Regions from separate parts of the Paraliobacillus sp. JSM ZJ581 genome, predicted to be linked through region 3. Evidence: predicted binding sites of a transcription regulator. Region 3 holds the regulator's gene; each other region holds the start of a gene.
The links. Region 3 encodes NrdR, which represses ribonucleotide reductase genes. Its sites were predicted from a motif close to AACACNATATATNGTGTT; they were not measured.

Region 1 (10,403 bases), on a different contig from region 3:
ACCAATTCCAACACCTAAATCAAAAAAGGCAAAGAATGTGGCGTTTGCCATTCCTTTTCGATTGGAAGCTGCTTGATCAACAGCCCATGCTTGTAGAGCTGGTTGGACACTACCGAAACCAAGTCCATAGAGTGCAGCTGCTGTATACAAAACAAACGTACTAGGTAGCCATACAAGTAGTAGCATCGCTGTGAAGATTAATAACGCCCCCGGTAAAAATACCGCAACATGTCCTTTCTGGTCATATAACCTACCCGCAAACGTTCGAGAAATCATCAAAAATAAGGCGTAAGTTAGAAAGTAAATCTCTATTCCATCCATGCCTTTTTCTGCCGTGTATAAAGGAAGAAAAGAAGCAATTCCACCAAATGTTACTGTAATAAAAAACAATAACGTTGCAGGTTTTATTGCACTTTTTTCAAAAATATCGAATTTAATAGTCGTTGTTTTATGCTTGGAATGCTCGACTTTTTTGTATTGAATTTGTGTCGATAAAATAAAGGCAACCAAACCTAATGCCGCACATATGATGAATAATTGTGAGAATGTTAAAGTGCCAATTAATGTTAGCCCAAGTGCTGGTCCAAATGCTAGGGCAAGATTTCCCGACAACCCGAAGTAGCCCATTCCTTCTCCTCGTCGGCTTGGTGGGATTAAATCGGTTGCAATTGTACCAGTCGCAGTGGTGGAGAATCCCCAACCAATTCCTTGTAACATGCGCATTGCAATTAAAAATCCAATACTAGCAATAATTGAATACGAACCGACAGAGAGGACAAAGATTCCTAAGCCGATCATATAGACAAATTGTCGACCTTTTGACTCTAATGCATGTCCAGCATATGGTCGGAATAATAATGCAGAGAATGTAAATATACCAGTAACAATTCCGATTAATTGATCACTACCACCAAGATGTTGAACAAATAACGGAATTGTAGGTAATGTCATTTGAAATCCTAAGAAAATAAAAAAGTTTGCCACACAAATAAGGGCAAAGTCTTTCGTCCAAATCTTTTCTTTTGTTATTGTTGCATGTGTTTGTTTACCATTTGGCATGTGTTTATTTCTACCTTCTTTCCTTCGTAACTCGAAATATATATTATACCTTACTACTTCACTTTTGAAAAGAGAAACACTAGGGTCAGCTTTTGTCAAAAAAAAGCTGGAATGCCTACTTCCTTCGTTAAAACCACCTTTTTCGCTTGAACCATGCGAACATGGCAATAGCAATCACTACCATCACACCGAGTGTAATATAGTACCCTGCATCTGTTTGAAGTTCTGGCATATAAGTAAAGTTCATCCCATATATACCTGCAATTAAAGTAAGCGGTGCAAAGATAGACGTAATAATTGTTAGTACTTTCATTACCTCATTAGTTTGATGGGAGTTTAAAGATAAATAATTATCTCGAATATCATTAGCAATGTCACGATTCGATGCTACCATTTCGGAAAGCTTTAATAAATGATCATAGATATCGGTAAAGTATGCTCGACGATCCTTAATTCCCTTAAGATGACTAGAATTTAACATACGATAAAATAGATCACGAACCGGATTAATGGTATGTCGCAATTGTAACAACTGATGTCTTATGTCGAATAAATTATCTAACAATACAGGCATCGTTTTTTCATTTGGATTATTCTCGACTTCATTCAGTTCATCCTCAATCGAATAGATGATCGGAAAATAATGATCAACAATTTTGTCCAATATTTCATAGAACACACGATACGAATCCCACTTTTCAATTTGTTCCTCACGCAATTTTTTTAGACGCTGCCATACTTGATTAATTTGAATAGAGGATTGGTGATGGAACGTGACAATCGCATTTTCACTCAAAAAGAAATCATGCTCTAGCTGATTTAATGTCATCGGTTCAATCGCATGCATAATGAAAAAACTAAAATCATCATAATAATCCAGTTTTGCACGTTGTAAGTTTTGCAAACAATCCTCGATGGCCAAGGGGTGAAAGTGTAATGTCTTTTCAAGATGAATGACTTCTTCTGACGTTGGTTGGTCAAAGTCAATCCAATACCATTGATAATCAATGGTAGACAGATCCTCCATTGCATCTAATTCTATTAGTTGTTGCTGCTTCGTTACTGCAATAATTTGTATCATTTGATAATTCTCCCCTCTCAATCACTAGTATACCCTTGAAAGATGAACAGAAAACGAAACTGAGGCAAAGAAGTCTGTCCTTTTGGGCCTCAACAAAATAAATAAAATGGGACGAGGAGGTTACCCCCTTGTCCCATTAAAGCATTACTTCCATTTTATTTAAGTCAATTACACGTTGGTTTCGGCTTCCTCTAAATGATAAGGATAGATCTTTTTCTGCTAAAATAAATGGTCCATCGACAAGCACGTCACAATAGCTAAGCAATTCACACTGGTAAGGATTTTTTGATTGCTGCAATTGCTCTAATGTGAACCCGCTATAAGCCCAGATGTGTTTGCCCATCGCTTTTAGTCGCTTAGCAACTCTTGCTACTTCTTCTGCTTGAAAGAAAGGCTCACCACCAGACAAAGTAATATCGGTTAATGGATTGCTTCCAGCTTCTTCAACGACTTCATCAACAGTCATTTCTGTTCCATTCCGGATATTCCAGCTTGCTGGATTATGACATCCTTTGCAGAAGTGCGGGCATCCTGCAAAGAAAATTACCGTACGCAAGCCTTCCCCATCTACAACGGAATCGTGTAAAATGTTCATTACCTTCATGAATGATCAGCGCTTTTCTGTACAGTAGCTCCATTAACACGGCTGGTTTGGTGCTTCACACGCTGGCTTTCTTCTGCTCGTTTAGCAGAATTCCATTTCTTCATATCTCCAACAAGATAACCAGTAATTCGGCGAATCCGTTCTACTCTTTCTTGATCATCATTCTGGCATTTAGGGCAAGCATGATCGATAATCCCTGTATACCCGCAAGCTTTACAACGGTCGACTGGGTGATTAATTGATCCATAACCAAAGTCACTTGCTGCCATTGCTTTAACTAATGTATCAAGTGCTTTTGTGTTTTTAGAAACGTCACCATCACATTCAATGTAAGAGATATGTCCACCATTACACAATTTATGAAAAGCCCCTTCTTTACGAATTTTATCAATCGCACGAATAGCGTAATAAACAGGAACATGGAAAGAGTTCGTGTAATAATCCCGCTCTGTTATACCAGGAAGGTTACCGAATTCCTTTTGATCACTTCTCGTGAATTTTCCGGATAATCCTTCTGCGGGTGTTGCAATAAGAGAAAAATTCAAATCATATTGATCGGCAGCTTGATCTGCGCGCTTTCTCATGTGAGAAACAATTTGATACCCTAATTCATACGCATCATCTGATTCTCCGTGATGTTCACCAGTTAGCGCTTTTAATGCTTCAGCTAATCCGATAAAGCCAATACTTAGTGTGCCGTGTTTTAATACGTCTGCTAGTTCGTCTTCAGCGGCCAACTTTTCACTGTCTTTCCACACCCCTTGGCTATATAAAAAAGAAAAGTGCTGTGCTTTTTTCTTTATCTGAAAAGCATACCGTTCCAATAATTGTTTAATCACTAGATCAATATAGTGGTCTAATTTATTGAAAAAACTAACAGTGTCATAAGAAGTCAATGCTATTTTCACAAGATTAATCGATGTAAATGATAAATTCCCACGCTTAATTCCATTTTCTACCCCGTGCCGATTGCCCATCACACGTGTACGACAACCCATGTAGGCAACTTCAGATTCTGTTGTACCATCATAATACTGCCCGTTGAAGGTAGAGTCTATGAAACTGAAATTCGGAAATAATCGTTCAGCAGTCGTCTCTAATGCTAGCTGATAGAGATCATAGTTTCGTTCGCCAGATTCAAAGTTGATTCCTTTTTTCATTTTAAAAATTTGAATTGGAAAAATAGGTGTTTCACCATTTCCTAGCCCTGCTTTTGTTGCAAGCAATAAGTTTTTTACAAATAAGCGACCTTCGTCTGAAGTATCAGTGCCGTAGTTAACTGAAACAAACGGTACTTGCCCACCGCCACGCGAATGCATAGAGTTACAGTTATGAACAAAAGCTTCACACGCTTGATACACGTCACGATCTGTTTCATTCCAAGCTGCTTCGTCAAGTGCTCGTTCGGTAAGTGTAGCTGCATAACGCTTGATGCGTTTTTTATGTTTTAAGAAAGTTTTATGTACATAAGGTGCAAGGTCTTTATCAAACATTGGATAGCTTTGTCCACCGTGCTGCATATTTTGGTTTGATTGAAAAATAATAGAGGCAAGTGCCATTGCGCTTAAAATATCATTCGGTTCCCGCATATAGCCATGACCAGTATTAAAGCCATCTTTTAATATTTCGCCCAATGGAATTTGACAACAAGTCGTTGTTCCAGTCGGCATAAAGTCAAGATCATGTGGATGAATAAAATTTTCTTCCATCGCTTGCGTGATGTCTGGACTTAACATGACTTTTTTGGCATAATGTTTAGATGCCTCAGATGCGAATTTGGACATTTGTCCCATTGGTGACTGACCATCGACATTCGCATTCTCTTGAATTAAATCTTGATTACTAGAATCAACAATTTGATCTATCGCTTCTAGTAAGTGATCCTCTGTCTCTTTTGTGAGCGTTGGCATGGTTAGCATAAAATCCACTCCTGTTTCAATATATTGTACGCATTACGCGATTCAGTTACTATATATAGTATACGATTGTTAGTTTAGCATGTGAAAAGAAGAAAAAACTGTGACATACATCACAGTTCATGATTAAAAAAAGCCATATAGTAAGTGGGACAAGGAAAAATCCTCCTCTTCTTTTTTTTTTTAAGGACCAACTACTCTCTGACACTTGGCTCTTATACTCAAGTATTATTCCCATCTTTCTATGCTTGTTGGTTTTCCTAACAAGAATCCTTGTGCATGTGTAACGCCAAGCGCTTTAGCGACTCGGTGTTCCTCTTCCGTTTCCACACCCTCCAATATCAATGTGATTCCATTTTCTTTACAATATTGTAGAAAGAAACGAATTAAATTTTGTTTCTTTTTTGATTGATCTAAACATTTAGAGAAAATCCGATCTAATTTAATATATTTTGCTTCGAAGTTGATCATCCTATCAAAATTTGCATACCCTTTGCCTACGTCGTCTAAAGCAAATATGTAACCTTGATTTTTGAGTGTTTTAATATGTTTCTTGAATAATGCTGGATCTTCAACAACCTCTGATTCGGAAATTTCTAAAACAATTTGATTTTTACTAATTTGGTTATCTATTAGCACACAGTTAAGAAAGGATTCAAAATCATCATTGACGATAGTAGAAGGGAAGACATTAATAAATAGAAGCGCTCTTTGCTTTTTAACTGCTGAAGAACAAAAAGTTATCACCGCTTTCTTAATTGATCTTGAGTCTAATTCGTATAAACGTTTTGCTTTTTTTGCCTCTTGAAACATGCACAATGGATTTGGGAATAAACTAGTACGTAAAAGTACTTCATAACCGATTTTCTCTTGCGTATTTGTGCTGAAAATAGGCTGGAAATAATGGTGGAATTTTTCTTTTTCAATCAGTGTATCAATTAACATGCACACAACTCCTTGTTAATCATACCTTTATGAATGAAAAAGGTGAACACTACTAATCTAGGAGGTTCACCTTTTCAATGGAGTTCTTCGGTAACTTGGCAATCATAGCATTAAAATATTTTATGCTTTAGACCCATAGCTTTGCGTCCTTACCTTTCGATAAGTTTGCCATTGTCGGTAAACAGGATATGTATTTTTTATATATTATATCAAAATTCTACAAAATTCCAATATTTTTCACAATAAATGTAATAGAGGAAAAAGTCATAATTTTAAATGGAGAGACGGTTGAGCAGAAGTTGATTCCTAAAAATAAGATAAAGGGTCTTTACTGTTGCCCGATCTCGGCTAGAATTTTCCTTCATGAATGAAGTCTTGTAATGGGTGACGAGTAGAAGGCATCTCACGTGCTTGTAATTCAGAAGATAATGTTGCTTTATTTCCTTGATATCCTAAAGCTACGACAGTATGCAGTTGATACTCATCAGGAATTTCTAACACTACACGTGCCTTTTCTTTATTGAATCCACCCATTGGATGGGTAATTAGCCCGTTTTCGAGCGCTTGCAATGCGAAAAAACCAAAAGCTATTCCTGTGTCAAATGTGTGTGAACTTCCTTTTTTCTTAGAAAGAAATAAAATTAGTACAGGTGCCTTTTCGGACCACACTCGGTTGCCATCCATAATAAACGAGTGGAAACGTTCGCGATCATCCTTTGTTCGTGCAATAATAAATCGCCAAGGCTGTAAATTCATACTAGAAGGTGCCCAACGAGCTGCTTCTAATGCACGAAATACTAAATCATCAGGAACATCTTTTTCAAGAAACGCTCTTGGTGACCAACGTTTCGTAAATTGCTCATGGATGGAAAAATCCGCTTTGCGATTGTGTTTAATAGTCATTCTAAAGTCCTCCTAATAAACAAGTTTATTTCCGCAATTATACATAAATTCAAACAAATAAGGAAGGGTGTGTCGCTTGTTCTATTGTAGTTTCTTGTAAATTCCGATGAAAGTTTGAGAAAATTCTGTCCAAAAAGATAGAACATTGTGATATAATTTCGTTTGTATGAGTTTAAATGATCGAGATGCTAACAATAAACATGCAGGGGGATCGACAGTATGGAAGAAACAATATCATTGAAAGAAATAATGGAGGTATTGAAGAAGCGTTTTGGTCTCATTTTCTTACTTATTATTGGAGCAGCACTTATTAGTGGGCTAGTCACCTACTTCTTCATTACACCCACCTATCAATCTAGTTCACAATTCATTGTGAATCAAAAATCAACAGAATCTGATCAAGTAGATTATAATGAAATCCGTTCTAATGTGGAAATTATTAATACATACAACGTAGTTATTCGTAGTCCACGAATTCTAGATGAAGTAATCAACGAACTAGATCTGACAATCTCAGCAGGTACTTTAAGAGAAAAAATTAATGTCGGTAGTGAGCAGAATTCCCAAGTGGTTACCGTGACTGCAACAGATCCAGACCCAGCAATTGCAGTAGCTATTGCAAATAAAACGGTTGAAATTTTCCAACAAGACATTGGCGATTTAATGAATGTAGACAATGTTAGTGTCCTATCTGAAGCGGAATTAGATGCCGACCCATCACCAGTCAACCCGAAACCGATGTTAAATATTGTAATTGCACTTGTAGTAGGCGCAATGGCAGGAGTAGGGCTAGCCTTTTTGTTAGAATATTTAGATAATACATTAAAAACAGAGCAAGACGTCGAACAAAAATTAGGACTTCCAGTAATAGGAGCAATCTCGCACATTAAAGAATCAGACTTATCATCTGTCCAGTATCAATCACCAAACATGAGAAAACGAGAAAGGGGAACGTTCAGTGGATAAAAGAAAGAAGCAAGCTAGAAATACAATGATGCGCCATTTAATCACAAAATTAAATCCGAAGTCCCCTATATCTGAGCAATATCGTACGATTAGAACGAATTTGCAATTTTCATCGATCGATGATGAAATGCAGAAAATATTAATTACATCTTCTGCTCCATCTGAAGGAAAGTCGTCAACCGTTGCAAATCTAGCAATCGTATTTGCGCAACAAGGGAAGAAAGTATTACTGGTTGATGGTGATATGCGCAAGCCAACTGTACATTACACGTTTCGAATCGATAATCGACGTGGGTTAAGCAGTGCCTTAGTTGGCGAGACAACTTTAGAGGAATCTATTAATAAAACTGATATAACCAATTTAGATATTTTAACTTGTGGACCAGTGCCGCCGAATCCTTCTGAATTACTAGCTTCAAAAGCAATGGAAGCTTTAGTGAATCGTGCTAGTGAATATTATGACATCATTCTATTTGACACCCCGCCAGTGCTGGCGGTAACGGATGCACAAATCTTAGCAAATGTATGTGATGGATCGATTCTAGTCCTTCGTAGTAAACAAACCGATTATGAAGCCGCACAAAAAGCACGGGATCTACTAAAGCCAGCACGTGCCAAGCTGTTAGGAGCTGTGCTGAACGACCGTGAAATGAAAAAAGGAAGAGACTACTATTACTATTATGGTAACTAGTCAAAGCTTTTACAGATCATATGAAAAAACACCGACATTCCATCAACATAGATTTCGGTGTTTTTTTCTATACTATTTTAAGCACACATCGACGTATTATAAGAAAAAACGCAAAAAATTACAGTATAAAAAAATTTTATCTTTAATTCAAGGGCAAGCAGTAATTGAATGGGAAGCGATTTTTACCAATCTAAATAATTTTTAGAGAAATAACACATAGCAATGACTTAAATAACTAGTTTTGATAGAGGAAAAACCATTACATATAATAAAAAGTACTGATAAAAGAATTAAATAAACATAGTTTTCTATTCGCTCAGTTATTTATTGTGTTATTTTATTTCTTCTTTTCCCTTTGTCAAGAAAACATCATAGTGGAAAGGCGTTTATCCATAGGTATATTGATCTATTTTCTTTTTTGTTATAATATGCATTGTCTATTTCTAAGTCTTTTAATTCCTGCTATAATAAAACTATTGTGTGTAACAAAGTTATTTGAAAAGGTTGTGCGTGTATGATTGACATTCATTCTCATATTCTACCAGGTATAGATGACGGAGCGAAACATTTGGAAGAAAGTGTTGCGATGGCACGTGCAGCAGTGTTAGAAGGAATTCATACAGTGATCGCCACGCCACATCATAAAAATGGCCGTTATGATAATACGAAAGAAATGATCCTACCATTAGTAGATCAATTGAATACTAGGTTACAACAAGAAGAAATTCCACTCACTGTTTTACCTGGGCAAGAGTCACGTATTTACGGAGAAATGATAGAGGATTGCGAAGAAGGAGTAATTCTTCCGTTGAATAAAAATACTCGATACGTATTTGTTGAATTACCTTCTAGTAATGTACCGCGATATGCAAAGAAGTTGTTGTTTGATATGCAGTTAAACGATCTTAAACCAATTATTGTTCACCCAGAACGAAATAAAGTAATTATGGAAGACCCTAGTATTCTATACGATTTCGTTCGAAATGGGGCATTAACTCAAATTACCGCAGCAAGCGTGACCGGTCATTTCGGTAAGAAAATTAAGAAATTCACTCAAGAATTAATCAAATTGAATTTGACACATTTCATTGCTTCAGATGCGCATAATACATCATCTCGTGGTTTTCGTATCCAAGAAGCAAGTCAAGTCATCCAAGATACGTTTGGTCATTCGATGTTATGTTATTTTATGGAAAATGCGCAATGCATGATAAATGATGACACGGTAATTGGTGACGAACCAATTAAACCAAAGCAGAAAAAAATATTAGGCTTGTTTTAAATCCTATACTTACGATAAGCTAGTAGTTGAAGTGTAATAGATGAAGAAGGAGAGAAGGACAAAATGAAGAAAGTCAGAAAGGCGATTATTCCAGCAGCAGGCTTGGGAACACGATTTTTACCAGCAACGAAAGCAATGCCAAAAGAAATGTTGCCAATCGTAGATAAACCAACGATTCAATACATTGTTGAGGAAGCAGTAGCTTCAGGAATTGAAGATATTATTATTGTCACCGGTAAAGGGAAGCGTGCGATTGAAGATCATTTTGATTTTGCACCAGAATTAGAACAAAATCTCCGTGAAAAAGGAAAAAATGATTTATTGCAAAAAGTAGAACAGTCAACTAAATTAGCGGATATTCATTATATTCGTCAAAAAGAACCAAAAGGATTAGGTCATGCCGTTTGGTGCGCGCGAAAGTTTATTGGTGACGAACCATTTGCTGTTTTACTTGGAGACGATATCGTACAAAGCGATGTCCCATGTTTGAAGCAGTTGATTAATCAATATGAAGAAACGGAATCATCAGTGATTGGTGTACAACAAGTACCTGAAGGCGAAACACATCGTTATGGTATTGTTGATCCTAGTGAGCAAAATGATCGTCGCTATCAAGTAAGTAATTTCGTAGAGAAACCTGCACAAGGTACAGCGCCGTCTAATCTTGCAATTATGGGTCGTTATGTATTCACACCGGAAATTTTCCGTTTTCTTGATCGCCAGCAAATTGGTGCAGGAGGCGAAATTCAATTAACTGACGCAATCCAAATGTTAAATGAGATTCAGAAAGTATATGCGTATGATTTCCACGGGCATCGCCATGATGTGGGAGAGAAGCTAGGTTTTATTAAAACGACGATAGAATTTGCTTTGCAAAATAAAGAAATTGGTGCAGAAGTAAGAGATGTATTAAAAGAGTTATTAGCAGAAGATAAAAAATAAAAAGACATAAGGGA
Region 2 (10,403 bases), on a different contig from region 3:
TTTTTATTGAAAATACTTTCATGAATCGAAGAATCATGCCCACCTCTTTTTTACAATCCACTAATCCCTTTATTCGCCAGGTCAGTAATCATTTGCGCCATTGCTTTTGGCGTTTTGTCCATTCCATTTTTCAACCATGTCTCTATAACTTGCATACTGCCGCTTACATAGAATAAGCTAATATATTCAGTTAGTTCCTTATCGACTTGATTTTCTTGAACTAGATTATGAACAGTATGCTCTAGCGCATGTTTTATTATTCGTTTTTTAAATGTAACATCTCCATGCGCACTAAGTAATGTTTCACACATTTCTTTATTTTCAACGACATATTCCAACAGTTTTGTTGTCATCTCAAGCCCTTCATCTTCTTTACTATAATTATAACTAGCTAACGTTTCATTCATATCTTTAATAATTTCTTCTTCAATCTGATGAAGTAAGTCATATTGACTAGCGTAATGTGTATAAAATGTAGAACGATTAATATCTGCCTTTTCACAAATTTCTTTAATTGTAATGGAATTGATTGGTTTTTGTTTCAATATCTCCATTAAACTTTGCCTTAAAACCATGCGTGTATATTTTTTTCGTCTATCCAACTTATGACTCATTTTCTATTCCCCTCTTTTTTTCCCAACATTTTATAGATTTGATGTTGGGAAATGTACGTTTTTAATTAAACTGTTTGTTGATTATCCAACACAGCGTTATTATAATAGTACAGTAATAACGTTGCAAGAGAGGGATGATTAAAATAAATTTTTCCACACTGCTAATTAAATATAAAAAACCGATTGTGATTCTATTTTTCACGATTGCACTTATCAGCGCTTTTATGCAATCTTTTGTAACTGTCAATTACGATATGGTGGATTATTTACCCGAAAATGCACCGTCTGTTGAGGCAATGAACGTGTTGGAGGATGAATTTTCTGAATCGGTAACAAACGCTCGTGTAATGGTGAAAGATGTTACCATACAAGAGGCACTTCAATACAAGCAAGATTTAACTACAATAAACGGTGTATCGAATGTCATGTGGTTAGATGATGCGATTGATATAAAAATGCCGATTGAAATAGCAGATAAAGACACGGTTAATAATTATTATAAAGACCAATCCGCCTTATTCTCTTTAACCATTGCTGAAGGTGATGAAGTTGAAGTAACTAATTCGATTTATGAATTAATAGGAGAGGAAAATGCCATGTCTGGTGAAGCAGTCGATATGGCGTTTGCACAAAAAATGACTGGCGCTGAATCACTTAATGCTACGCTATTACTTGTGCCAATTGTAATCATTATCTTAGTATTATCTACTAGTTCTTGGTTAGAGCCAATATTTTTCTTAACTGCAATTGGTATCTCTATTTTAATTAATTTAGGTACAAATCTTTTTCTTGGTGAAGTATCATTTGTTACACAATCTGTAAGTCCAATTCTTCAACTTGCTGTTTCACTTGATTATGCGATTTTCTTATTACACAGCTTTCAATATCATAGACAACAGACAATAGATATTGAAGAAGCAATGCGCAAAGCAATGAAACAATCTTTTCCAGCTATTGTGGCAAGTGCAGCTACAACCTTCTTTGGTTTTACAGCATTGACATTAATGGATTTTGAAATTGGTGCAGATTTAGGGCTTAACTTAGTAAAAGGTATCTTACTTAGCTTTATTAGTGTTGTCGTTTTCCTACCTGCATTGACATTATGGTTCTATAAATGGATTGACCGCACACAACACAAAAATCTATTGCCGCCAATTAAGCGCATTGGTCATGTCGTCATGAAATTCCGTATCCCAAGCCTTATCCTTGTTTTCATCATTCTAGTTCCTGGATTTCTCGCACAAAGTCAAACAAACTTTATCTATGGAACAGGGGAACTTCCCGATGATACAAGGTCTGGTAGAGATACGATTACCATTGAAGAATCGTTTGGAAAATCAACACCAATGGTCGTCCTTGTACCAAAAGGTGATGTTGGTAAAGAAACAGCACTTAGTAACCAATTAAAAGAGCTGGAGCATATCACAAGTATTATTTCTTATCCAAATACTGTAGGATCTGTCATTCCATCAGATTATTTATCTGACGATGTCACCGATCAATTTTACTCTAACAATTACGCTCGAATGATTTTGTATACAAATACAGATAAAGAAGGAGACGCTACCTTCTCCCTAATTGATTCCATTCATGAGACAATCGATCATTACTATAATGGAGAAACACATGTATTAGGAGAAAGTGTTACCTTATATGATATAAAAAATATTGTTACGAAAGATAATAAAATTGTAAATATTATGACAATAGTAGCTATTGCAATTGTACTACTGATCACATTTCGATCAATCACATTACCAATTATTTTACTAGTAACGATTCAGACTGCGGTTTGGGTAAACTTATCGATTCCTTATTTCACTGAAACGCCACTCGTTTACGTTGGCTATTTAATCGTAAGTACGGTCCAACTTGCTGCAACAGTAGACTATGCTATTTTACTCTCTGAAAATTACACAGAGAACCGAAAAGAAATGCCTGCATTCGAAGCAATAAAGCACACAATTAACCAGAAAATATTTTCTATATCTATTTCTGCTTCTATTTTATCTACTGTTGGCTTTATTTTAGCATGGACCTCTTCTAATCCAATTGTATCTTCTATTGGATTATTACTTGGCAGAGGAGCATTATTAGCATTTATTCTAGTTGTGTTTTTCTTGCCAGCTATGTTATATACGTTTGACAAAGTGATTCAAAAAACAACTTGGAAAGCAAACTTTTTAAAGGAGAAATAATAATGAGAAGAAGAAAACTATTTGTGTTAACGATGATCCTAATATTAGTCTTTCCTACCACATTGATCCATGCCAAAAACGATGATGGCGAAGTAAAATCTAAGGAAGAAGTGGTCTATGCTACACTCGGAGCAGAGGGGCTATTACAAGATATTTATGTTGTCAATATTTTAGATATAACAAAGCCAGGTCAGATAACCGATCATGGTAATTATACAAGTGTTAAAAATTTAACAACTGTCACACCAATTGACCAAAACAAACAGACAATAGCCATAAAAGCGTCCGAAGAAGGTGAATTTTATTACCAAGGAAATATGAAGGATCAAGCACTTCCTTGGCATGTTCAAATCGACTATCGGTTAGATGGTCAAAAAATAAACCCCAATCAATTAGCTGGTAAATCTGGTCATTTAAAAGTAAAAATTAAAACAAGCAAAAACGAAGCAATAAACAAGACTTTTTTTGAAAACTATTTATTACAAATTTCAATGACTGCAGGATCAGAAGTATTTAAACACGTGCAAGCAACAGAAGGGACAATTGCGAATGCTGGTGAAGATTTAGTAATAAATTGGACAGTTATGCCTGAAAAAAATAGTGATCTTACGCTTGAAGCAGATGTAACGAATTTTGAAATGAAAGGATTTGAGATTGCGGCATTACCTTCGTCAATGCCAATTGAAGCACCAGATACAAAAGCACTAACAAGCGATTTTCAAAGTTTGCATGATGCGATTAAAGAAATAAACAGTGGGGTAAGCGAATTAAGTAACGGTATTTCTGATTTAAGTAACGGTGCAAGTGACTTAAACAGTGGCTCTACTTCATTTCAACGTGCGGCTACTAAAGCAGCTAATTCATCTGAATCCTTAATCCAAGCATCGAATACGATTAGTCAATCATTGAATAAAATGAATCAATCAGTTGAAGATGGTGTAGCAACCCCTGATTTCAGCCAATTAGGAACATTACAGCAAGGATTAAACGAAATGGCTAATGGATTAGAAAATGCTGCCAACCAATTGACAGAGTTGAGTAACGGATATACTGAAGTAACTCAAGGGCTAGATCAAGTAATGCAATCTTTACCAAGTACTCCCGAGTCTGAAGAAGAACTGCAAAAAAAGATAGCGGAAATGCAAGCTGTAGTTAATTCTTTTTCTGATGATGATCTGAATAAAAAAGTTGCAAAAGAAATGATGACGACTTATCAAGCAGCGATTCAAGTAAAAGGAGCCTACATGCAAGATTTGAAGCCTAGCTTTGAACAAATCGGCTCAAGTTTAGAGCAAGCTGATAGTCCACTAACAGTATTGGGTGGCAATTTATCAAAGATTGCTAGCGAATTAGGAACAACACTTGAATCCATCGATATTGGTGATTCCTTTACGGAGCTTGAACAGGGATTAAACCAATTAACATCGAGCTATGATGATTTCCATACTGGTTTGGTTGAATATACGGATGGAATCGATCAAATAGCCACGTCATACAATAATGTTGATAAAGGTATTGACGAAGTAGCGAATGGAACAGATGAGTTAGCTACAGGTGCTAATAAGCTTGATGACGGAACAGAAGCATTAGAAACATCTACAGCTCAATTACCTAACGAAATAAAAAATGAAATAAATGCTATGTTAGAGCAATATGATAAATCTGACTATGACCCAGTATCTTTCGTTTCAACAAAAAACACAAATGTTGAACGGGTGCAATTTGTTATCCGAACAGAAAGCATTGAACAACAAAAAATGGGAAAAGAGACGGAAAAAACCGAGCAGAAAGAAGAACAAAAAAGCTTTTGGGACAAACTAGTAGATTTATTTAAATAATAGGGTATTAGGGGCAGACTCCACTGCCCCATTTTTGTGTTTATAAAATTACATTATGGGAAAAGTATCATTACAATATTTTTTAAGGAGCTGTTTGTTATGAGTCATGAAAATCACCAAAAATTGTTGGCACTACTTCATGAATGTATCGTAGCGTGCAACCACTGTTTTGATGCTTGTTTACAAGAAGATAATGTAGAAATGATGGCGCCATGCATTCGACTAGACCGAGAATGTGCCGACATTTGTGGGTATTTGGAAGCAGCGATTACAAGAAACTCTCCATATATTAAAGAGCTAGCAGCAGTATGTGCGAAAATTTGCCATGATTGTGGTCTAGAATGCAATAAACACGAACATGATCACTGTAAAAAATGCGCAGATGCTTGCTTTAAATGTGAAGAGGCATGCAAATCTATCGCATAAAACGTCACTCTTTGTAAATTTACATTTAAAATGGGACAAGGGAGTTTGATTCCTTTGTCCCGTTTTGTACGACAGGTAGGTGACAAGTACTAAACATTCCACGTATAATGGAAGTAATAAATGTGCTTGGGGGATTAATTTATGCAAACAATCCTAGATAAGATCCAATTGAAATATCATACATTAAGTAAAACAGAAAAAAAAATTGCTAATTATGTCATCACACATAATCAAGAATTACTCAATATACATATTAAAGAATTAGCCAAACAAATCGAAGTATCAGACGCTGCTGTAACGCGTTTTTGCAAAAAAATTGGTGCAGCTAATTTTGTAGAGTTCAAAATACTTCTGAGAGATGCGGTAAAAGAGACAACTACAACGCATAATGCAATTAGTAGCGTCAATTCAATTTACGAATCGGTTATTCAATCGACAAATTCGTTAACCAAAATGGAGACCTATCAAGAGGCATGTAACTGGATTCTTAAAGCGAATAAAATCCATGTATTTGGCCTCGGTAGTTCAGGGTTATCTGGAGAAGAACTAAAATTTCGTCTTAGTCGGATGGGATTACATATTAATGCTTATGGTGATTCTCATTCAATGATCATTGCATCATCGATTCTTACAGAAAAAGATGTCGTTATAGCCATTTCCAGCTCTGGACAAACAAAAGAAATCCTTGAAGCAATTGAATTAGCAAAGAGGAGGAAAGCGAACATCATTTCGATCACTAATTACTCCGAAACACCTTTAACAAAAAATTCTGACTTAGCACTTTATACTTCTAGCATTAATCGTTATCAAGCTTTAGGATTTTTGAATAGCCAACTATCGATTCTCTATTCCCTCGATATTCTTAGTATGCTATTAGCTGAAAACCAAACCTATATGAAAGCATATCAAGAAACATTACATGCTTTAGATGAATATAAAAAAATATAGAAATGAATACAGTGATTCATTTCTATATTTTTTTTGCTAATTATTGTATGGCATCAGAGAATTTTTTTGTAATTAATTGTGGTCGTGTAATCGCACTTCCAACTACAACAAATGTTGCTCCTAATTCCAATACTTTTTTTGATTTTTCGGGGGTGTCAATCTTCCCTTCTGCAACGACAGGAATAGACACGGCATCAATAAATGATCGAAAGATTTTATAATCATTATCTGCTATATTTTGCCCTTCTGTTTCCTTCGTATAACCAACTAAAGTAGTCGAAATACAATCAAAGCCTAAACGCTCCGCTTTCATTGCCTCTTCTACTGTTGAACAATCCGCCATTAATCCAATATGAGGAGCTTTTTCCTTTACAAATGCAACAATATCTTTTAATGTTTCATTATTTGGACGTTCTCTAAATGTTGCATCCATCGCAATCATATCCGCCTGCGCATCCAATAAAGCTTTGACTTCTTTTTGTGTAGCTGTAATAAAAATTTCACTGTCTGGATAATCTTGTTTGATTATTCCGATTATAGGAAGTTCTACTTGCTGTTTAATTTCTTTTATATCAGCAACGGAATTCGCTCTAATACCCGAAGCTCCACCTTGAAGTGCCGCAACAGCCATTCTTCCCATTATAAACGAGGAGTGCAATGGCTCATCCTCTAACGCTTGACAAGATACGACTAACTTCTTGTGTAATACTTTAAAAATATCCATGTCTAAATATCTCCTAACGCTTCTTCTACCTCATTTTTGATCACTGATACTTCAGGGCCATATATTACTTGTACGCCATTCCCACTTACAATGACACCCTTTGCAGCTGTTTTTTTCAATTTATCTTGGTCAACCTTTTCACCATTATGAACGGTCACACGTAGACGAGTCGCACAGTTATCTATATCTTTAATATTTTTCTTGTTACCAAGTGCTTCAATGATTAGACCTGCTCTTTCCGTTTTAGTAAAGGAGTAGTCTTCCATTGCTTCGTCTTCACGGCCAGGAGTTTTGAAATTAAATTTTTTAATAACAAATTTAAAGGTAAAGTAATAAAGGAAAAACCAAGGAACACCAATAAGTGGAACAATGAACCAGTTTGTTTTATCTGCACCTTGTAACACCCCAAACAGCATGAAATCAATAAAACCACCAGAGAATGTTTGACCAATTGTAATTTCAAAAATGTGTGCAAGCATAAATGCAATACCATCATAAAATGCGTGAATAACGTATAAAACCGGCGCAATGAACAAGAAAGAGAACTCAATTGGCTCTGTAATGCCTGTTAAGAATGAAGTAATACCAGCTGATAATAATAAGCCAGCCACTTTCTTTTTATTTTCAGGCTTTGCCGTATGATACATTGCAAGACAAGCACCTAACAAACCAAACATCATCGTGATATGTCGACCTGACATAAATCTTGCCGTACCAATAAAAAATTGACCAATTGTTTCAGCACTAGCTAGTTGAGCAAAAAAGATACGTTGCGTTCCTTCTATTAATGAACCATCAACAATCATGGATCCGCCAAGACTTGTTGTCCAAAACGGTAAATAGAAAATGTGATGTAAGCCGAATGGTCCGAGTAATCTTAAAACAAATCCATAAATAAATGTTCCAACGTAACCAGTTGCATCTACAAGACCACCTAAAGAATAAATTCCTGATTGTACAATTGGCCAAAAATAAAATAGTATGATACCCAAGAATATGGAAGTGAATGCGGATATAATCGGGATAAATCGAGACCCACCAAAAAAGCCTAAAAACTTTGGTAGCTCAATTTTGTTATATCGATTATGCAAAATATATGCTAAAAGACCAGCTAAAACACCACCAAATACACCAGTTTCTAATGACTGAATGCCTAACACCATACCTTGTCCAACTTCAGCAATATTTGTATCTGCAAGCTGTCCAGTAATTATAAGCATTGCATTAATTGTCGCGTGCATCACTAAGAATCCTAATAATGCAGCAAGACCAGCAGTTCCTTTATCTGAACGTGCTAATCCAATAGCAATACCGATCGCAAAAATAACCGGTAAGTTACCAAAAATGATGCTACCAGCAGAACTCATAATTGTGAAAATAGCTTGTAAAAATGCAACATCAAGAAAAGGATATGCCTCAATTGTAGCAGTATTACTAAAAGCTCCCCCAATACCTAGCAGTAAGCCTGCAGCAGGTAGCACTGCAATCGGTAACATAAATGATTTCCCAAATCGTTGTGCTTGTTCAAAAAATACATTGTTTTTCTTTTTTTCACTCAATGTTTTCACCTCTTTTTATTTTTTGTAAATCATTTTCAAAAATATTATACAACTGAAAACTGTTTTTTTCAAGATAAATTTGATCTGTTATATCAAACAATGTGACAGTAGTCTCCCCTACTCCATCACTTTATAATAATCTTCTTCCATCTTTCTTTAGAAGTGATGGCGTGAAAGGACTGATCCTACGTCTCGAACTATTTTATTTTGAAGTAATAAATGTACGGAAGTTTTCGTGTTGCCTTGTACTCCTATGTAAAAGAATATGTCATAAACAAAATGAAATATCATTCCCTGTGTTTCAACGAAATATCTCCTCAATTCTTCAACAAGCACTTCAACGAAGACACAGATTTAAACTGAAGTGAACACCCTAACTTATTACTTCGCAACTAAAAAAACATTACCAGGATGCTAGTCTGGACAAAATTAGCTATTTCCTATTGTCAAAACGATATAAATTACTCCACATTGTATTTACAATCATTCATCATACAAAAAATTTCTTTCTTCTCTTAAATCTGCTATTATATATATTCTGTAGTTATCTCCTGAGATCTATATATGGAATTAACAACGATAAAAAAACACTATATATTGATTTAATTTCCACTTAAAGTTATCATATAAAATAGTATGTTAATTCAAATCATATTTCAGTGATTCGTTCAACTATAGAAAAAGAGAAAAAGGGGAAATAATATGCTAATCGAATACATTACCGACGATTTTGTCGAAAAAACAGTAAATCATACAAAAAATCCATTAACTGAAATCGGTAATTTCGTCTATACGAGAACCTACTCTAGATGGAAAACAAGTAAAAACAGGAGAGAATACTGGCATGAAACGGTTCAACGTGCAGTGAATTACAATATGACTTTAGCGAGTGATCATCTAAAGAAAATCGGACTAGCACCTGACTATCGAGCACTTCAAAAAGAAGCTGAACGTATATTTGTAAACATTTATCAAACGAAACAATTCCCTTCAGGTCGTACCCTATGGCTTGGTGGTGGAAACGATGTTATAAATGAAAAATTCACACTCGGTAACTTTAATTGCTCCTTTACTAACATAAAGAACTGGAAAGACTTATCTGAAGTATTTTATCTATTATTAGTTGGAACTGGAATCGGTATTAAATCGACATTAAACATGGCTAAATCAATGCCAAAAATTAAAACAAATGTAAAAGTGCTTCATTCTGAGTATAAGCCTGTTCCTAAAGAAGAGCGACTTGAACATTCCAAGCTTGTTGAAATTGGGAATGGCTTTGTTAAAATTTATATTGGTGATTCTAAAGAAGGTTGGGTGGAATCACTTGAATTATATTTACAGGTCCTAACAAAGAAAGAATATAAGCATATTCACACAGTTAAGTTCAGCTATAACTCTGTTAGACCAAACGGAGAAAGACTAAAAACATTTGGAGGAACAGCATCTGGTCATGAACCATTAAAATCGATGTACAAAGGATTTGCTAATGTACTTAGCAATAAGATTGATGAAAGTTTAGCCCCAATTGAAATTGATGAAGATGGCTATGGTCAAGTGAGACCAATACATATTCTTGATATGGCAAACTTAATTGGTGCTAACGTTGTTGTTGGCGGGGTACGACGTACTGCGGAAATTTTCTTATCTGATGCGGATGACATCGAAGTTCTCCTTGCTAAATACGGTATCAATGGCTTTTGGTCACAAGATCATTTTGATCAACATGAAGTGGTTAAACATGCTTTACTTAAGAATGGTGTGCAGCTACCAAAATGGTTTGAAGAAATGTCACTAAAACAACATGCTGTATCCTATGATGACGGCAAGGATTTGAAATATTTCAATGATAAAGATACTGCACTCGCATTCGCAAATCAAGTAGGTGGCTATCACATGTATCCAGTTCATGAGCCAAGAAAAAATATTGATCATCGAAGAATGAGCAATAACTCTATTGCCTTTACAAGTAAACCAACCGACGAAAGATTAAGTTTACAATTTGAATTACTAAAAGGGGAAGGAGAGCCTGCATTCGTCAACCTTGAAGAAGGTGCTAGACGTGTACTGAAACAATTAGGAGATGAAAACCCAACAAG
Region 3 (10,403 bases):
GGTCAAGAAGATACGCCTTGTAAACGCTGTGGATATCCTATTAGCAAAATGAAAGTTTCTAATCGAGGTACACATGTTTGTGAAGTTTGCCAAAGGTTTCCTAATAGTTAACTAGGAGCAAATGATTTGATGCACGCCCAAATACTCCTTCCATATACTATTCATATAGTATAGTTGTAAAGTTAGGAAGGGGTATTTGTTAATGACACCGATACTTATGATGCTATTGCTTACTTTTGCAGTGAGCGTGGATAGTTTTTCTGTTGCTTTAACATATGGCTTGCGGGATGTTTGGCTTTCTGTACGCTCCATTATTATTATTGGCGTGATTTCTGCCACTGTATTTTTCATTGCTATGCTCATAGGTAATGCTATTGCAATTTTTATAACACCGATTGCTGCAAATATAATTGGTGGTCTATTATTAATTTGTATAGGTATTTGGGTATTAACTTCCGTATGTAAATCAAATGATTCACAAGCTAATAAAACGCGAATAGAATGGAAAATTGAAATAAAATCACTCGGTCTAGTTATTCAAATTCTTAAAAAGCCTTTGTTAGCTGATATGGATAAATCCGGTAACATCACTGGGATGGAGGTAATCCTTTTAGGTATCGCATTGTCGCTAGATTCTTTCGCAGCCGGAACGGGATCTGCTTTAGTCGGTTTGCCAATTATACTTTCAGCAATAAGTGTTGGTTTAGCTACAAGTACATTTCTATTTTTAGGGTTGCAAGCTGGAAAGAAACTGGCGAACTACAAGGCGTTTACACGTTTAAATATATTACCAGGAATTCTTTTAATTTTAATTGGAATTATAAAGATGGTGTAAGGATATGAGAAAGGGTGGACGAGTAATATGACAAGAATAATAGGACTGACAGGAGGAATTGCAACAGGAAAAAGCACCGTTTCAAATTTTTTTAAGAAAAATGGTATACCAGTTATAGATGCAGATGGCATTGCTAAAGAAGTAGTAGAACCTAACCAAGAAGCGTACAGACAAATTATCAGTGCTTTTGGAACGTCCATCCTACAACAAAATGGTCAGTTAGATCGACGTAAACTCGGAAATATTGTATTTACTAATGAGAATAAAAGACAGCAATTAAACAGCATTGTTCATCCTCAAGTGAAAAAGGTCATGTTAGCCAGACGTGACCAGTTGATTAATGAAGAACATCCAGTGATTGTTTTAGACATTCCTTTGTTATTTGAAAGTCAGTTAGAGAATTTAGTCGATCTTGTGGTTGTCGTGTATTCGCACGCTGAGGTTCAGTTAGAAAGATTAATGCATAGAAATCAATTAACAAAAGAAGAGGCATCCAACCGAATTCAATCACAACTCCCTATCACTCAAAAAGCCAAAGCTGCGAATATTGTCATTGATAACAATGGATCAATAGCGGACACTCAAAAGCAATGTAGAGAGCTTTTGGATAAATTCGTTTAGCTACACATAAATATTATTTGACTGGTCATAATAAAAAAGATGAATGCTATATTTACATAGTATGTGATTAATGAAGTAGCGCTATATCCATAGTATTTTCACAAAAAAATCTTGCCAAAAATAAAAAAACCATATATACTTTTTTTGCACAAGTAATGAAAAATATTTAACTACTTGTAGTATACTTTTGATGCGTTATACGAATGGTTGCTTAAAGGGTTAGAATATCTTTGGACTAACTTTCCCCCGTGGCAACACATGCATGTTTATTTGAAATGAAATAAGATGTAAGGGGGAGATTCAGTTGGATACAATGGGAAGACACGTTATTGCTGAAATGTGGGATTGTAATATAGATACGTTAAATGACATGGGGCAAATTGAACGAATTTTTGTTAATGCGGCGCTAAAGGCGGGTGCAGAGATTCGCGAAGTAGCTTTTCATAAATTTGCGCCTCAAGGGGTGAGTGGGGTAGTTATTATTTCGGAATCTCATCTAACGATTCACAGTTTTCCTGAGCATGGTTATGCAAGTATAGACGTCTATACATGTGGTGATATTATTGATCCAAATGTTGCTTGTGACTATATATCTGAAGCACTAGAATCAAAAAAATGCGAAAGAGCTGAAGTACCTCGAGGTATGGGAACCATTTCTGTACCGAAACATCGTGCACTTTAACATAAATGAACAAACAAATGAAGTTCCTTTTCAAGATTGTTGCAGAAAAAGGAGCTTTTGTTATAAAATAAACCTATTATATCTCTCATAACGAAATGGAAAATTAAAAAATAAATTCTTGTGACATCGTTTTCTTTAATGAAACATGTTACACTTATACTAGCTATATATAATGATAGAGGTGCATAACATGGGGTTGAGAGAATCATTTGAGAAGTTATTTAACAACCATTCAGAAACGAGAGAACAACATTGGGACAAGCAACTTCAAACACATTATTTTAAAACAACAAAGGATAAAGCGTTTCATACCATTGAAACATACTTTCGCAACAGATCAGGTTGTGATATTATAGCAACATCAAAAGAACACGGTGAAGTCAGTATTAATTTAAAAGGAAAAAGAAAAGCATTTATTATTATAACTGTAATTATGGTAAAACCATTTCAGACTGCAGTTGATTTTTCTGTTACTACAGAATCAACGATCCCGTTTGATCTAGGTTACAGCCATAATTTAATTCCTAAATTATACAATGAATTAAAAAAAGAATTGCCATATATTGAAAGTGTTAAATAATTTTAAGTAATATAGAATAGGATGGGTTATCATGCGTTGTCCAAATTGTAATGACAAGCATACGAGAGTATTAGATTCTAGACCAATAGAAGAAGGGCGCTCCATTCGTAGAAGAAGGGAATGTGAGGCTTGTGAATTTCGATTTACAACCTTCGAGCGAACAGAAGAGATTCCACTTATTGTTGTTAAAAAAGAAGGTATTAGAGAAGCATTTAGTAGAGAGAAGTTAATACGTGGACTAATAAAAGCGTGTGAGAAAAGACCCGTTGCTTTAGAGCAATTAGAAGAATTAGCTTTAGATGTAGAAAAAGAATTACGCAATAATGGTGTATCTGAAATACAAAGCAAAGAAGTGGGCGAGTTAGTTATGGAAAGATTATCTTCTATTGATGAAGTAGCTTATGTTCGTTTTGCTTCTGTATATCGTCAGTTTAAAGATATTAGTGTTTTTTTAGATGAATTAAAAGATATAATAAATAATGCCGATGATAAATCATAAGCCAATGGAGCCAAATTGGCTCTTTTTTCTTTGCTATCTAGAGTAAGTGAGAATAGGGGGGGACAGTAATGGAGCATATAGGAAAATTGTTACCTCACCAAGGGTATCACATCTATTTAAAACAAGAATTTACGTATGCACATTTGCAATCGCTCATGCAATTGTATCAGCCATTGATTGGTAATCATGCTACTTCATTATTCATGACATTTTTAAGTCAGTATTTGACTACCCCTAATCCAAAAAAACTTTACACCCATCATTCGCTCATGCAGCTTGTCAATTTAACTTTGCCGCAAATTCATCAAGCGAAAACGAAACTTGAAGCAATTGGATTATTAGAGACTTATCAATTAGATAATGAAAATGAAACTGTTTTTACGCATCAATTAATTATGCCATGTACTCCGATGCAATTTTTTGCTGATGGTATGTTATCACAATTACTTTTCCATCAAATTGGTACTGAAAAAAGTAATCTGCTATATGAACAATTTGCACAAGGAGTCAATCATGATCAGCTTGTAGGAACTAACATCACAGCTTCATTTGACCAAGTGTTTCACGAAACTCCCATTGCAAAAGATTTAACGGTTAAGGCAATGGATGTAAAAGACAATCAAGGACCTAATGTTCCTGAGACGTCTATTTCTATAAATGAATTATCACAACTGCTGTCTGATCGAATGTTACCAGCAGAAAAGATATTAGTACCTAATAATGTAAAGTTAATCCATCAGATGGCTTTCCTTTATCAATTAACTATCTTAGATATAGAAAAAGCAGTTGTTTGGGCTTTATCCGATCAGCACTTATTAAGTAGGGAGGAATTTAAAGCGGCATGCTTAGATTTATATCAGCAGTTTACTCCTATGAAGGATAAGCCGTTAAAAATAGTTAATCAAAGAGACAAGCTACAAACGAAACAGGCTCAGCCTATTAGTAGACAAGACCAGCTTGTTCGTATGCTAGAAGAAATTTCTCCTAGGGAATTGTTAGAAGATTTATCAAATGGCAATCAGCCGTCAATGCAAGATTTAAAAATGGTCGGAGATGTTATGTCTGAACAAGGTTTAACACCTGGAGTAATGAATGTTCTGATACATTATGTTATGTTGAAAACAGATATGAAATTAACGAAGTCTTATTTAGAAAAAATTGCGAGTCATTGGGCAAGAAAAAATGTTAAAACGGTTAGACAAGCAATGACTTTAGCAAAATCTGAGCATAATAAATATCAAAAATGGTCGACGAATAAAAAGCCATTCTATCAAAAATCAGTAAAAAAAGAAATCGTTCCAGATTGGTTTAAAAAACAAAAACAACAGCAAGAACAAGTTGAAGAAGTGCAGCAGAAACAGCAAACTTCAAAAGCTACTTCAGATGTAAGTGAGTTGTTGCGTAACTATAATAAAAAGAAGAATCACTCATAACGGAGGTGGTTAAATGGAGCCGATTCAGACATCCTTAAAAAAATGGATGAAGGAGAATAGAACGTTTCAAACTGTTTATGTAGAAATGAAACAAGAAATACTAGCTGATCCAGATGTGATAGAAATTTTAGAAAATCACCCTTCGTTGAGGAAAGAATCAATTGATCGCCAATTAATGAAGTTGTATGAATACCATTCTCAAAATAAAAATTGTGATAATTGCTCAAATGGTGGTTGTTCGAACAATGTCTTACCAGGCTATAAACCGCGTATCGAAATTAATGATCAAGAAATTCATATTTATTATGAAAAATGCAAGTACACGATTGAGCATGAGAAACAGCAAAAACGTTCAAAGCTAATAAAAAGCTTGCACATGCCAAAGGAAATTCTACAAGCTTCTATGTGGGAATTAGATGACCAAGATCCAAAAAGACATGATGCGATTCGAAAGGTAATTGCTTATGTAAACACGCTAGATACGGGTAAAACACCAGAAAAAGGATTATATTTTTATGGTCCATTCGGTGTAGGTAAAACGTATTTTTTAGGTGCAATAGCTAATGAATTGGCCGATCATCATATCGCTTGTATGTTGATTTATATGCCTGAATTTGTTCGTGAAATGAAAGCTTCACTTGGTGATGATTCTTTACAAGATAAGATTGAACAGTTTAAAACGATTCCAGTATTAATGATAGATGATATTGGTGCTGAATCGATATCAGCCTGGTTTAGAGATGAAATTCTTGGCTCTATTTTACAGTATCGAATGATGGAACGTTTGCCTGTGTTTTTTAGTTCAAACTATAGTTTATCGCAATTAGAAAAACATCTATCGATCACTTCAAAAGGTGATGTAGAAGAGTTAAAGGCGGGGCGTATTATTGAGCGTATGAAGCAATTAAGTGATCAAGTCCCGCTTTTTTCAGAAAACAGAAGAAAATAAGAGCTATGAATAAACATACTGTAAGTTGTCCATTAGGGCAACTTTTTATTTTTGAAAACAAACTAATATTGAATCATTTTTTTTGATCTTGTCCCATATAATATAACAGTTTGATTGGGATAGGGTGATGTGAATGTTTCAATTATTAATGAACAATGAAGTAGATAGGATGTTCTTTTATAGAAAGTTGGCAAGAGAACAATTAGTATGTGAAGTATGTGAACTAGGAGGGGAGATCATAACCATTACTTCCGCTGAGGAGAAAAATTTTCGTGTGAAACTTGCTAGGTTACTATTAGAGATGTGGGTGATTCATTCAAAGAAAGATAGTCTAACTGATATGATAAAAACGTATTATTATTTTGAGGAAGAACAAGAAGTTCATGCTATTTTAGAAATAATATTTGAACGGGTACTAACGAGGGAGAGTACTAAACATACAGTTGACTTACAGGCAAAGGAGCAATTATTGAATATTATTTTATTAGAAATGGATCAAACGACTCCATTAGACTATCAAGTATGTCTTAGTAATTATGATGATTTATTTCATACGTTAATGATTAATGAAATAGGCTATGCGATTGATGAATGGAAGCAAGAAGAACGGTATCAAGATTTTATTCAATCAATTCGAAATTATATGGAAAATCAGATGGTCAAATCTAATGTACTACATATCGTACAAGGGAAGCAGTTTACTTTTTATCGGGAGGATGGTTACAAATATTCAATTGAGGAACTAAGAAAAGTAATTATCGAAGAACCGTTGTATATTGTAGGACTTGATGAGAATGAACTAAATCTAACACCAATAGTAGCACTTTCCCCATGTTATATTTATATTTATGGTCGTGATCCTAGTGAAGCAAAAACAACAGCAGTTCAGAATATTTTTCATGAACGAGTGACATATAAGCACTTGCAATCATTTCCTTTTGCACATGTAGAATAAATCGCCTTGATTTTTTAGATGAATCATTTTATAATACAAAACATATCCATGATTAAAAAAAGTTATGATGAGGACATGGTGTTTGTATGACGTTCTTAGAGAGGGAAGCATATGCTGAAAGTTTCCTGTCCGCTCTGCACAACATTACCACCTCTGAACTCTGTTTTTGAAATGTTTTAAGTAAAAAACAGCGTATACCTGCGTTAAAGGCTGAATGAAGCTAAATCACAAAATGATTTGGAAATTAAGGGTGGAACCACGAGTCAACGCTCGTCCCTTTGCTAATATAGCAGAGGGATGGGCGTTTTTTTGTATGCAATCACCTCCTCTGTTAATGAACGTATCATTTATCAAATAAAAGGAGCTGAATCAACATGGATGAACAAATCATTATTACATTTCCAGACGGAGCAAAGAAAGAATTTGAGAAAGGAACGACTGGAGAAGATATCGCACAATTTATTTCTCCAGGATTAAAAAAACAGGCACTAGCAATAACGTTAGATGGTAAGTACTTTGACTTACGTACTCCTCTAAAGCATGATGGTGAAATTGCAATTATTACAAACAAACAAGCGGAAGGTATAGAGATTATGCGGCATTCAACAGCGCATGTTATGGCCCAAGCAATTAAACGTTTATATGGTGAAGACGTGAAATTAGGTGTTGGTCCAACGATAGAAGATGGGTTTTATTACGATATTGATATGGAGCAATCCATTATACCTGAGGATTTACCGAAAATCGAGAAAGAGATGCAGCGTATTGTGGATGAGAATCTTGAAATTGTACGTGAGGATATTTCTCGTGAAGAAGCAATTCGTCGCTTTAAGGAAATTGGAGATAATTTAAAGCTAGAACTGATTGATGCTATACCTGAAGGGGAACAAGTTTCTATTTATAAGCAAGGTGAATTTTTTGACTTATGTCGAGGTGTGCATGTTCCTTCAACTAGTAAAATTAAAGTATTTAAATTGTTAAGTATTTCTGGTGCATACTGGCGTGGAGATAGTAAAAATAAAATGCTACAGCGTGTGTATGGAACTGTTTTTGTAAAGAAAGCGGACTTAGATGAATACTTACGCTTGCGTGAAGAAGCAAAAGAAAGAGATCATCGTAAGCTAGGAAAAGAGTTAGAACTATTTACAGTTTCACAAAAAGTCGGTCAAGGCTTGCCGCTGTGGCTACCTAAAGGTGCCAAGATTCGTCGTACAATAGAAAGATATATTGTAGATTTAGAAGAACGATTAGGTTATGATCACGTTTATACTCCAGTATTAGGTAGTGTAGAACTATATAAAACAAGTGGACATTGGGAGCATTACAAAGATGATAACTTCCCTTTATTAGAAATGGATAATGAAGACTTAATGTTACGACCAATGAACTGTCCACATCACATGATGATTTATAAAAATCAATTATATAGTTATCGTCATTTGCCGGTGCGTATTGCTGAATTAGGGATGATGCATCGTCATGAGATGTCCGGAGCTTTGGCAGGATTGCAACGTGTACGAGCAATGACACTTAATGATGCTCATATCTTTGCACGTCCAGATCAACTGAAAGAGGAATTCACACGTGTTGTTGAGTTGATTCAACATGTGTACAAAGATTTTGGAATTGATGATTATTATTTCCGTCTTTCTTATCGTGATCCGGCTGATACAAAGAAATATATTGACAATGATGACATGTGGAATAAGGCACAATCACTGCTAAAAGAAACAATGGAAGATATGCAACTTGAATATGTAGAAGCTGAAGGAGAAGCAGCTTTTTATGGTCCAAAATTAGATGTGCAAGTAAAAACTGCGTTAGGTAAAGACGAAACTTTATCAACCGTTCAATTAGATTTTCATTCGCCAGAACAATTTGATTTGACTTATATTGGTGAAGATGGGAAAGAACATCGTCCAGTTGTTATTCACCGTGGGGTAGTATCAACAATGGAACGTTTTGTAGCCTTCTTAATTGAAGAGTATAAAGGTGCATTTCCAACTTGGTTAGCTCCAATTCAAGCAAGAATTATTCCAGTATCATTGGAGGCGCATGAAGCTTATGCAAAAGAAGTAGAAGATGCACTTCGTCTTGCTGGAGCCCGAGTGGAAGTAGACCAACGTGATGAAAAGCTTGGATATAAAATACGAGAAGCACAAACGAAAAAAATTCCATATGCGCTTGTTATTGGTGATAAAGAAGTGGAAGATCAAGCAGTAAACGTAAGACGTTACGGAGAAAAAGATTCTAAAACTATTGAATTAACTGATTTCATCGAACAAATTACAACTGAAATACGAGAAAGAGCGTTAAGATAATTTAAAAAGAGGCTGGAACATAAGTAAAAGGTGATTATCAAAAGACGAATTTTAATTCTGGAAAGAAGAAAATTAAAGTTCGTCTATTTGTTAGGAGCAACCATTTAGCTGTGGAAATACACGACACTCCTCGAAAATGAAGTGCAATTTTCTTCGTGCGATGTATTGCTGTTGAAGTATTCCTTGTCCTGCAGGAACAGCACGAGCTGAAGATCCACTCCGTAAAGCGCTTTTTGCTTTACGGAGTTAGCTGAAGCAGTTCCTGCGGAAAGGGAGTGCATTTCCACAGCGGCGTTTGTTCTGCTACTTTAAAATAAATTTAGAAGTGATAAATAAAGTGTTAAATCACAGGGATAACTTTATTAACTGAATAAAAAAACTAAGCGGTAATACTTTAAAAAGTATGTTGCATTATCGGTAATTCCAAAAAATATCTGTTAAGGTTTCTAAAACTGCCAGGTCGATCTTGCTTGAAATCCGTAATACCGGGTAAAAAATGCCCAGAAAAATCTTAATATAAACAACAAAAAAAGTTGACAACACTAGATAGCAATGCTATGATAATAAAAGTGTAATTGAATATGATCTGAAGACAAGTAGAGGCACCCGCTTCTCGCCTGATTGACACATGCATATGTAGTTGACAGGTTATCTTTAAGAATATTAACTTGGAGACGTGTGGGTGCAATATGTACCGACACTTTTTTAATGGAATCAACAATGAGGCTCGTCATAGAAACCATTAAGATCGGTCTGATTGCTGTTATATATAATTAGATAATAGTAAAGGATCATAGCTCATCACGCTTTTAAAAATTCACGGAGGTGGCTGATTATTAGCAAAGATATGAATGTCAATGAGAAAATTAGAGCACGAGAGGTTCGACTCATTGATTCAAATGGCGATCAACTTGGTGTTAAATCACGTCAGGAAGCATTAGATATTGCGCAAACAAGAAATCTTGATTTAGTTCTAGTTGCACCGAATGCAAAACCACCGGTATGCCGCATTATGGATTATGGTAAATACCGTTTTGAACAACAAAAGAAAGAAAAAGAAGCGCGTAAAAAACAAAAAGTGATTAATGTCAAAGAAGTTCGATTAAGCCCTGGTATTGAAGAGCATGATTTTAATACCAAATTGCGTAATGCTAGGAAATTTCTTGACAAAGGTGATAAAGTAAAAGTTTCAATCCGTTTTCGCGGACGTGCGATTACTCACAAAGAATTAGGTCAAAAAGTGTTAGAACGTATGGCTGAAGAATGTAAAGATCTTTCTACAGTAGAGCAAAAGCCTAAAATGGAAGGACGTAGTATGTTCTTAATGCTTGGACCAATAAAAGAAAAATAATATTTGTTTATGTTTTAAAAGGAGGAACTACTCATGCCAAAAATGAAAACTCATAAAGGCTCACAAAAACGTTTCAAAAAAACAGGTACTGGGAAGCTTAAACGCTCTCACGCATACACAAGTCACATGTTTGCAAACAAATCACAAAAACAGAAGCGCAAACTACGCAAAAGTGCA

Region 1: ACH6CY_RS14160 (anaerobic ribonucleoside triphosphate reductase) is a predicted target of NrdR. The motif match lies at 4,709-4,726, and genes of this name have one in related genera.
Region 2: nrdJ (ribonucleoside-triphosphate reductase, adenosylcobalamin-dependent) is a predicted target of NrdR. The motif match lies at 8,894-8,911, and genes of this name have one in related genera.

Annotation. Positions count from the first base shown of each region.
Region 1 covers NZ_JBISEP010000034.1:1,940-12,342, forward strand. Annotated here, with positions in the region: gene ACH6CY_RS14145 (MFS transporter) at 1-1,059, opposite strand, end outside; gene corA (magnesium/cobalt transporter CorA) at 1,187-2,140, opposite strand; gene nrdG (anaerobic ribonucleoside-triphosphate reductase activating protein) at 2,277-2,744, opposite strand; gene ACH6CY_RS14160 (anaerobic ribonucleoside triphosphate reductase) at 2,741-4,654, opposite strand; gene ACH6CY_RS14165 (EAL domain-containing protein) at 4,889-5,605, opposite strand; cyclic di-GMP riboswitch class I at 5,692-5,785, opposite strand; gene ACH6CY_RS14170 (nitroreductase family protein) at 5,954-6,508, opposite strand; gene ACH6CY_RS14175 (YveK family protein) at 6,728-7,474, shown strand; gene ACH6CY_RS14180 (CpsD/CapB family tyrosine-protein kinase) at 7,467-8,165, shown strand; gene ACH6CY_RS14185 (tyrosine-protein phosphatase) at 8,680-9,447, shown strand; gene galU (UTP--glucose-1-phosphate uridylyltransferase GalU) at 9,511-10,389, shown strand.
Region 2 covers NZ_JBISEP010000003.1:90,815-101,217, forward strand. Annotated here, with positions in the region: gene ACH6CY_RS03360 (TetR/AcrR family transcriptional regulator) at 51-614, opposite strand; gene ACH6CY_RS03365 (efflux RND transporter permease subunit) at 749-2,812, shown strand; gene ACH6CY_RS03370 (YhgE/Pip domain-containing protein) at 2,815-4,650, shown strand; gene ACH6CY_RS03375 (four-helix bundle copper-binding protein) at 4,750-5,076, shown strand; gene ACH6CY_RS03380 (MurR/RpiR family transcriptional regulator) at 5,218-6,024, shown strand; gene ACH6CY_RS03385 (N-acetylmannosamine-6-phosphate 2-epimerase) at 6,065-6,748, opposite strand; gene ACH6CY_RS03390 (PTS transporter subunit EIIC) at 6,751-8,244, opposite strand; gene nrdJ (ribonucleoside-triphosphate reductase, adenosylcobalamin-dependent) at 9,010-10,403, shown strand, end outside.
Region 3 covers NZ_JBISEP010000010.1:42,524-52,926, forward strand. Annotated here, with positions in the region: gene mutM (DNA-formamidopyrimidine glycosylase) at 1-111, shown strand, start outside; gene ytaF (sporulation membrane protein YtaF) at 203-835, shown strand; gene coaE (dephospho-CoA kinase) at 863-1,456, shown strand; gene speD (adenosylmethionine decarboxylase) at 1,761-2,138, shown strand; gene ACH6CY_RS07895 (cytosolic protein) at 2,329-2,718, shown strand; gene nrdR (transcriptional regulator NrdR) at 2,750-3,217, shown strand; gene ACH6CY_RS07905 (replication initiation and membrane attachment family protein) at 3,286-4,650, shown strand; gene dnaI (primosomal protein DnaI) at 4,664-5,599, shown strand; gene ytxC (sporulation protein YtxC) at 5,733-6,554, shown strand; T-box leader at 6,610-6,835, shown strand; gene thrS (threonine--tRNA ligase) at 6,929-8,875, shown strand; ribosomal protein L20 leader region at 9,464-9,588, shown strand; gene infC (translation initiation factor IF-3) at 9,723-10,226, shown strand; gene rpmI (50S ribosomal protein L35) at 10,260-10,403, shown strand, end outside.